Regions from separate parts of the Arthrobacter sp. B0427-1-12 genome, predicted to be linked through region 2. Evidence: riboswitches for the same ligand, from Rfam matches in the RefSeq annotation. Region 2 holds a riboswitch; the other holds the start of a gene.

Region 1 (4,284 bases), on a different contig from region 2:
GCCGCGAACGGAGGATCTCCTGATGGTCCACGATGGTGCCGAACACCTTGTCCGTGCTGTTGCCGTCGATGTACGGGCCGCGGAGCAGCCGGATCAGGGCCTGGCGCAGCTTCAGCGGCAGCCGGCCGGTGTCCCCGGCGAACAGCTCGGGGCCGTCGGCCAGGCGGTCCCGCACGAGGGCGGCAGGAGCCTCGGGGAACACGGCCTCGCCGCTGTCGGTGCCGGCGTCGGTATAGGGCTCAGGCATGGAAGGCTGCTTTCCGGAAGGTAACGGTGGGTAGGTGGGCGATGCGCTCGGTCCCGTCGATCTGCGTGAACCGGACCTCTTCACGCCGGAGGGGATCCGGTGGGGCGCCCTGGTTCAGGGCGGCGTGGAGCAGCGCGCGGATGCTGTTCAGGTGCCGGTGCTCCGGCGGCAGGTGCCCGAAGACCTGTGCCAGGGTCGCCTCTCCGGCCGCCGCGAGGGCGCGTCCGACGGCGGCACGCAGCGCTTCGGGGTCGGCCTGCGGTGTGCGGGGCGAGCGGCGGGGGATGTCCGCCTCGCTGAACGTCGCGGGGGCGGCCAGCTTCGGCGGCGCCTGGTGGTCGTCCGGGTTGTACAGCCGGATCATGGCCAGGGATTCGAACTGGGATCCGTACAGCTGCGGTGCCGGCACGACGGCGGCGCGCCGCCGGGTGCGGGGGGCCTTGTGGATGGCGGTTTCAGCGGCCCGGATCAGCCGGCGCAGCTGGACCGATTCGCGGTACTCGTCGCTTTGCACGTAGGTGTGCATGCTCTCCGAGAGCCGGCCGTAGATCCGCTGGATTTCCGTGGCCTGCTCGCGCAGATCGGCCACCAGCCGGTACAGGGTCTGCCGGTCCTCGGCGCTCATCGCCTCGGTAAAGTCCCGCTCCAGCACCGCCGCGGTGGCGCGCCGGAAGCGTGCCTGCTGGTCGCCGTCGTTCAGGAAAGCCGTAAAGCCCTCATAGGTGCGCCCCTCCACGGTGCTGCGCAGCTTCTTGTCCGCCTCCAGGATCTCCCCCATGGTGATGCCCTTGCTGGCGTTGCTCTCGATGATCTCCTGGCGGAGCGAATGCAGCATGCGCTCCAGGCCGTCGCGCATCCGCTTGAAGTCCGCCGGCAGGCCGGCGGCGAGGTCGAGGACGTCGTGGGCGGCCTCCAGTGCCGTGGCATCGGGGAGGGTATGCGGTGCTTCGCCGGCTTCCAAGGCCCGCAGCTGTTCCTGGCGCTCGGCGATCTCCGCCTTGAGGAGGTCGATCCGCGCGGCCGGGTCCGGGTCCGTTTCGTGTGCCAGCGCCTCGACGCGCGTCAGCAGCGTGGCCAGGCGGGAGCTGTTGAGGTTGGTCTTTTCGGACGTGAAGCCGTCCAGGTAGGAGAGGAAACGCACGGAGGATTCAGTGAGTTCGTAGACGAACTGGCCGCCGGCCCGGGGGCGGGCCAGGAACCGCTTGGCCACCCACTCGTCGCAGTAGCTTCGCCCCGTGGCGTCTTCCCGGAGCTGGACGCCCTGGCGGCGCAGCTCGGTCAGGAAGGTGTCTGTCGCGGCGTGGAATTCCTCCAGCGGAACGCGCGGCCGGGGCCGGGTGAAGGCAGCCCGGAACAGTGCCGGGATCCAAGGTGCCGCGGCGGTGAGCTTCCAGCCAGGGGAGGACTGGAGCGTCTGGAGTTCGCGCCACTGGGACACGGCGGTTTGTGTGAGGGACATACTGCGCTTTCCGCCCGCATCCAACAAGCAAACGGGCAGAGATGATCTTAACCCGCGGTCGGCAGGAAGCCCGGATCCAGGTCTCCGTCGGAATGGCTGTGCCCCGCTGTGCTCCGGCTGGGGCCGGGACAGTGGCCCCGGACGAAAGAGAGATAAACGTCACATCTGTGGAAGCGGAGGGGATCGGCTTCCCTTGGAAGGGGCATTTTCGCCGCGGCGGATGCCACAACAGCCACAATCGCCACACAGGTTCCTTCTGCCGCGGAATCAATGGGATTTTCGGAGCGGGCGGGTGGGTTTGTACTCTTCTTAGTCCCACGGCAAACAGAAAGACGCCTTGTGAAAGGCTGGGAAATTCCTGAGTGTCAACCCCATGAAAGCCAGAACTTTGTTCCGTATCCGAAATGTGACATTCGGGCGGGGCCTCGGGTACGGTCGGTCCTCGTGTTAACCAATTGCTGGTTAACAACCCTCGGGTGGATCGCCTAGCTCTGCCACTGCCCGGGGTCCGTTCGCTACAACCGCTTGGCAGGGGCGGGGGAACCATGATCGGGCTTCGCCAGAAGTCCTAGGGGTTAAGCCGCAGCGGTGTCCGGCCGGAATTTTCCGCAGGACGCCGTTCGGCCGGGTGACTCCCATCCGAACCCGACAGCTCACCTCGCAGGCGTTGGGAGAGGCTAAAGACTTTGTTTTTCACTTCATCTTCGGCACGCCACCGTGCTACTCCGGTCCGCACCAACCCGGTTAAGGGTCTGTCCAAGGCTGTCGTTGTGACCGCCGCCGCCGGTGGCCTCGTGCTGGGCTTCGGCGCTCCGGCCCAGGCGGGCGTTTCCGCTCCGAGTGGTGCCGCGGCTCCGGCCCCGGCCGTTGCTCCTGCCGCTGCCGGTGCTGCCACCCACACCGTCCAGCCGGGTGACACCATGGGTGCCATCGCCGCCAAGCATGGTGTCCCCCTGAACGCCCTGCTGTCGCAGAACGGTCTGGGCCTGTTCACCACTATCTTCCCCGGCCAGGTCATCCAGCTGCCCGGCGCCGGCGCTGCTGCCCCGGCCGCCGCTCCCGCTGCCGCACCGGCCGCTGTCGCCCCGGCTGCTGCACCCGTTGCCGCTCCGGCTGCTGCTCCGGCCGCTCCGGCCGGCGGCATCCAGCTGGCCTCCAGCCAGATCAACGGTGCCCCTGCTTCCAGCGGCATCGGTGCGGCCCTGGTGGCCTCCGCCCAGAGCCAGCTGGGCACCTACCAGGACTGCACCGCGATGGTGGAGAAGGCCCTGCGCTCCGTCGGCAAGTCCGTCGGCGACATCGCTCCGGAGCACTTCTACCGTTACGGCAGTGTTGTATCCACCCCGCAGCCGGGCGACCTGATGATCCGTCCGGGCCACGTTGCCATCTACATCGGCAACGGCCAGGCCATCAGCGGTGGCTGGAACGGCATCGAGACCGCCGTGCACCCCGCGTCCTATCTGGGTGGCTCCACCTTCGTTCGCGTGAGCTAATTACGCGGCAGGTAGCCAGCCTAGCCTCTGCGAAGGCCCCCAACCGATTCCGGTTGGGGGCCTTCGCCGTTAAGGATGCTCCTTGGCCCACACGGTCGTTCGTGCGCCCGGCCTGGGCCGTCTCTGCGGACGATGGGTCAGCGGTCGGACACCGTGAAACGGGTCTGGCGGTGCGCCGGGTTCTCGAGCTCGTCGAGGATCGCGACGGCCATGGTGCCGGTAGTCGTGTGGGACTGTCCGTCGCCGGCAATCAGCAGCTCGTCGGCGCCGAGCACCGGCTCGGTGGCCTCGCCGGGTGTGAACAGGGCGGACGGGGAGACGCCCACCCAGTCGACGTCGGTAACTGTGCGGAGGAACTCGAGCTCCTTGAGCTGGTTCTCGGGAATCGAGACCCAGGCCTCGGCGCCCGGCATCTGGCGGATGTCCTCGATGACGAGATGGCCGTCCTCGCCCGTGGTCAGGCTGCCGGCACCGAGGATGAAGACCAGGCGCGGGGCGTCTGTGCCACGGGAGCGCTCGACGAGCGACCGGGCCAGCTCGACGTGCAGGTGGGCCTGGTCCGGAGCGGTGCCGAAGGCGTTGACGACGGCGTCGAAGGCCCCGAGGTCTGCGGAGTCCAGGTCGAAGGCGTCGCGCTCGAGGACCGGGACGTCGGTCCCGAGGACCTCCGCGGCCTTGGCTGCGTTGCGGACGACGGCGGTCGCTGCGTGACCTCGTTTCGTCGCCTCTGCGACGAGGGCGCGTCCTGCGTTGCCCGTTGCTCCGATGATGCCGATCTTCATGGCGGTCCTTTCTGTTGCGTGCGGGCGATGCCCGTCTTCCGTTGGGGATAAGTACTTGCACCTTCAAGTTATTCCCGTTGCCGGGTCCGGTCATGCCGCTTACTGCGGTTTGAGTAATCAGGACTCCTGGTGCGCTGGAGTGGGGGAGAGGGAAATGTGTCCGACGCCGGGCAAGCCGTGGCGGAGTGCCGCCGCCCCGAGCTCCTCCAAGCGATGGAAATCGGTCACAGTAGTCTCTGGCTCGACGGCAACAGCTGCGCTCATGCCGAGGGGGTGTCCGGCCCAGCGAAGCCGGACGTCCCG
Region 2 (4,284 bases):
GAGGTCGCCGGGCTGGGCCTGGGCAGCGCTCACGGTCGAGCCCAGGGAGAGGTAACCCGCAGGCCAGTCGTGGAAATTGATGCCTGCCACGCGCAGCGAGTTCGTGACCAGGGCAGTGCAGTCCTGGGTGACGCCAAGCTGGGCGTAGGCTGCGGACACGATTGTGGCTGCCAGCCCGGAAGCGGCCGGAGCCGCTGCCGGTGTGCTGGTCACGGGCGTGCTGGCCACAGGCGTGCCGGGCGCAGCGGCGGTTGCTGCTGTTCCCGCCGGCTGGGCTGCCCCTCCGGCTGGCTGGGCCGGGACGGCGGGAGCCGGCTGGGCCGGGGCCGGAACCTCTTCGGCCTTGGCCCGTTCAGCCGGAGCTTCCTGAGCAGCGACCTGCTGAACCGGCTTCTGCTGGGCCGGCGCCGGCTCGGCCTGTGGCGCTTCGGTGACCGGCGCAACCTCCGAAGAAATACCGGGACGCTCGAAGCTGAGCTGGACCTGGTGCGATGCCTGTACGGCTACGCTGGCCGGCTGCAACTCGAGTGCGGACGTCACAGCCTCGCGCGGCAAACGCGGAGCATCATCCGCACTGGCAGCAACACCGGTGGACAGCACCAGTCCGGAGGCGGCAACAACGACGGCGGCCTGGCGCCCCATGGTTGCGGCGTTGCCTGATACCGACTTGGCGACGGACGCCAGCGCCGTGCCGCGCCGGATCTCGGCCCGGTGGCGGGCAGTCTTGTTCGGGGAAGTCATTTCCAGCCCGCCCGCTTAGCTGACGCGGACGAAGCTGGAGCCGCCCAGGTAGGACGCCGGGTGCAGCTCGGTATTGCCGCCGTTGAAGCCGCCGCTGACGGCCATGCCGTTGCCGACGTAGATGGCCACGTGGCCCGGGCGGATCATCAGGTCGCCCGGCTGCGGGTCGGACACGACGGTGCCGTAGCGGTAGAAGTGCTCCGGCGCGATGTCGCCGACGGACTTGCCGACGGAGCGCAGGGCTTTCTCCACCATTGCGGTGCAGTCCTGCCGGATACCGATCTGGCTCATGGCGGAGGCCGCCAGGGCCGCGCCGATGCCGCTGGAAACGGGAGCAGCGGGTGCGGCGGGTGCGGCGGGTGCCGGTGCAGCGGCCGGGGCGGGTGCCGGCGCGGCAGCCGGGGCAGCGGGAGCGGCCTGGGCAGGTGCGGCGGCGCGCTGGACCTGTGCGGCAGGCGCAGCTGCAGGAGCTGCCACCGCGGGGGCCGCGGCACGAGCCGGCGCGGCGGGGGCTGCGGCAGCCGGCGCAGCCGGAGCTTCGGCTGCCGGAGCTTCAACGGCCGGGGTCTGCTCGACGACCGGTGCAGCAATGGAAGACACCTTGGGGCGATCGAAGCTGATTTGAGCCTCGGCCGGGGCCTGGACTGGCACCTGGGCCTGGATGGTCAGCGGCGTGGTCACAGCCTCACGAAGCGCGGGCGCGCCCGCGGCGTTTGCGGAGACGCCGCTGGCCAGCACCAGGCCGGAAGCGGCGGCCACCACGGCAGCCTGGCGGCCGAAGGAACCGGCATTGGCGGAAACGGCCTTGGAAATGGTGGTCAGGGGGCTGGTGCGAACAGTAGCAGCGCGATGGCGGCTGGCAGTGCGTGCGGACATGGATGATTACCTCTCCCAATGCCTGCGAGGTGAGCTGTCGGATTCGGATGGGAGTCATCCGGCCGTACGGCAGCACTGGTAGCCCAGTACGCTGTGCGACTTAACCCCAAGGGCTTCCCCAGAAGCCCGAAAGTGGTTCCCCCGCCCCTGCCATGCGAAGATGCGAACGGACCTCGGACAGTGGCAGAGCTAGGCAATCTGCTCGAGGGTGCCAATCCTTTTCGAATTTGGCACGGGTTGAACGCTATAACAGATTTATTCCAATGTCACATTCTGATCACGGAATGGTGTGGACTCGGTTACAGCCAGCCCAGCGGGTCCACGTGCTTGTCCTTGAGCATCACTTCGAAATGCAGATGGCATCCCGTCGAAGCACCGGTGCTGCCAACCTTGCCGACGCCGTCCCCACGCTCCAGCACCTGGCCCACCTTCACATCGATGGCGGACATGTGGTTGTAGGTAGTCACCAGGCCGTTGCCATGGTCTACTTCCACACGGTTTCCGCCGCCATAGGCATGCCATCCGGCGGACTTCACAGTGCCCCCCGCGGCCGTCTGGACCGGGGTTCCGCAGGCGGAGCCGTAGTCCTGGCCGGTGTGTAGTTCGCCGCTTGCGCCGGTGATCGGGGAAATACGGTAGCCGAACGGAGAAGTCAGTTTGAGCTCCGCGATCGGCTGGGACAGGGTGCCCTTGGCGGCCGTTCGCTGGATATCTCCACCCGAAGCAACCATTACCTGATGCAGTTTGGCGTCCGGATCGAAGCTGCTGGACAGCCCGGAGCGCGTGAAGTCGACCGTGGTGCCTGCAGCGGCGGAGACGCTCGCATTGACGGCCGGTTCGACCACGGGGGCAGCGGCGGGCTGGTCCGCGGCGGGCTGATCCCCCACTGCAGAGGCCGAAGGCATCAGGACGGTGAGCGCCAAGCCGGAAGCCGCGGCAACGACTCCCATCTTCTGGCCCAGGCCCTTGCCCGCGACGGACGGACGGGCTTCGGAGGCCCGGCGGCTGGCATGCTGGCCGCCACGCGGGTTCCGATCGGCTGCCGGGGAGGCTGAACGGAAGCCTCCCGTTGCTTTGTGCTTAGACAAAAGTTTCCCTCTCCTGAAGCCTGCGAAGTTAGCTGTCGGATTCGAGTAGAGAAACTCGGCCTCCAGGCACCGCAAATCACCCATGCAGGACATGGTTGTTTTGCGGTTATTTGGAGACTTCACCCCAAGGCAGTCGATCAGACGTTGATCAGAAACTGCCGCTCAATGGGTCCTCCGCCCCTGTCAAGGTGGGTTGAAACATCGCATCCGCTGACAGGGCTCGGCTGCGGATCCGATAACGCCTAGGTCTCGGCGCCAGGGCTCAACTATAAACAGCCAAAACGGGCGGTTACAATTTCGTTATATTCCCTGTGGGTAACTCTTGGGACATCCCACAAGTCGGAGAGACAGCCAGAACGGCCGTTATTGTAAGGATTTTCAGAGTATGGACCGCCCACACTATGCATATTGCCTAGTGGGGCATGTGACGCATCCAACATGGCCAGCTCGGCCAAATGGCGGAAATCACGGCGCGTCATCGCGCCATTGCCGGCCGCATCTTCCGGCCGTACCTGCCGGTCTGCGGACAGGCAAGATTGCGGACAGGAAGGTCCCTGCGCCGCGTTTCCGGGGGACTGGTCAGGCGACGGACACGAAGACGTGTACAGCGACCTCTGGCGGCAGTTCCAGAGCCCCCTCGATGTCCGGAACGCGGACGGATACGTATTCGCCCACCGCTTCCAACGTCAGTTTCGCCCCGGGACGGAGACCGCCTTCATCCAGTTGGGCCAGCAGTTCCGGCTCTACCTGGATCGGCTCGGACAACCGTACCAGCGTGACTGCCGAATCCTTGGTATAGCCACGCATGGCTTCCAGCAGGTTGATTACACCCTCGGTGAATCCCCTGGCCGGCTCGCCGCCCAGGGATTCGAGCCCCGGGATCGGATTTCCGTACGGCGATTCCGTCGGCCGACCCAGCAGTTCATACAGGCGCTGCTCCACCCGCTCGCTCATCACGTGCTCCCAGCGGCAAGCCTCGTCATGGACGTAGGCCCAGTCCAGCCCGATCACGTCCGCAAGCAGGCGTTCCGCGAGGCGGTGCTTACGCATTACCTCAGTGGCACGCTGGCGGCCCGCTTCCGTCAACTCCAAGCGGCGGTCATTGGATACCACCACGAGTCCGTCCCGCTCCATCCGGCCGATGGTCTGGGAGACGGTGGGACCTGAATGGCGCAGCCGTTCCGCAATGCGGGCCCGCAGCGCGACAATGTTTTCTTCCTCCAGCTCCAGGATGGTGCGCAGATACATCTCCGTTGTATCGATCAGGTCTGTCACGTCGGTTCAGCTCCTAGAGCGGGATGGAAGGCGGGGTACAGCGGGCGGCGGAGCGCGCCGCCGCTCATCCCCTTAGATTAGCTTATTTGTACAGAGTCCAGATAATCCCCACGTGCCCGCCGCGTCCCGCCGCAGGGAATTATTCGTCCTCAACTAACTCCGCCGGACCGCACTGGGGCAGAATGTGAGGAACCAACACAAAGCCCTGAATTGTTTGGAGCCGCCATGAGCGAAAACGCAACTATCCGCATCCCCACCGAACTCCTGCCCAAGGACGGCCGCTTCGGAGCCGGACCGTCGAAGG

The links. Region 2 has a riboswitch for cyclic di-AMP ahead of AC5RWU_RS22690 (hypothetical protein). Riboswitches for the same ligand answer to the same signal wherever they lie in the genome.
Region 1: linked by a shared signal. The riboswitch ahead of AC5RWU_RS05100 (LysM peptidoglycan-binding domain-containing protein) and the one ahead of AC5RWU_RS22690 (hypothetical protein) in region 2 are both predicted to bind cyclic di-AMP.

What each region holds. Positions count from the first base shown of each region.
Region 1 is NZ_JBNHIC010000004.1:128,803-133,086, forward strand. Features, by position in the region: gene AC5RWU_RS05090 (DUF4194 domain-containing protein) at 1-247, opposite strand, end outside; gene AC5RWU_RS05095 (DUF3375 domain-containing protein) at 240-1,706, opposite strand; cyclic di-AMP (ydaO/yuaA leader) riboswitch at 2,210-2,387, shown strand; gene AC5RWU_RS05100 (LysM peptidoglycan-binding domain-containing protein) at 2,477-3,199, shown strand; gene AC5RWU_RS05105 (NAD(P)-dependent oxidoreductase) at 3,337-3,981, opposite strand; partial or broken gene AC5RWU_RS05110 (cation diffusion facilitator family transporter) at 4,099-4,284, opposite strand, start outside.
Region 2 is NZ_JBNHIC010000084.1:1,172-5,455, reverse strand. Features, by position in the region: gene AC5RWU_RS22695 (NlpC/P60 family protein) at 1-741, opposite strand, end outside; gene AC5RWU_RS22690 (hypothetical protein) at 757-1,617, opposite strand; cyclic di-AMP (ydaO/yuaA leader) riboswitch at 1,623-1,799, opposite strand; gene AC5RWU_RS22685 (M23 family metallopeptidase) at 1,917-2,705, opposite strand; cyclic di-AMP (ydaO/yuaA leader) riboswitch at 2,707-2,910, opposite strand; gene AC5RWU_RS22680 (iron-dependent transcriptional repressor DtxR) at 3,285-3,980, opposite strand; gene serC (phosphoserine transaminase) at 4,206-4,284, shown strand, end outside.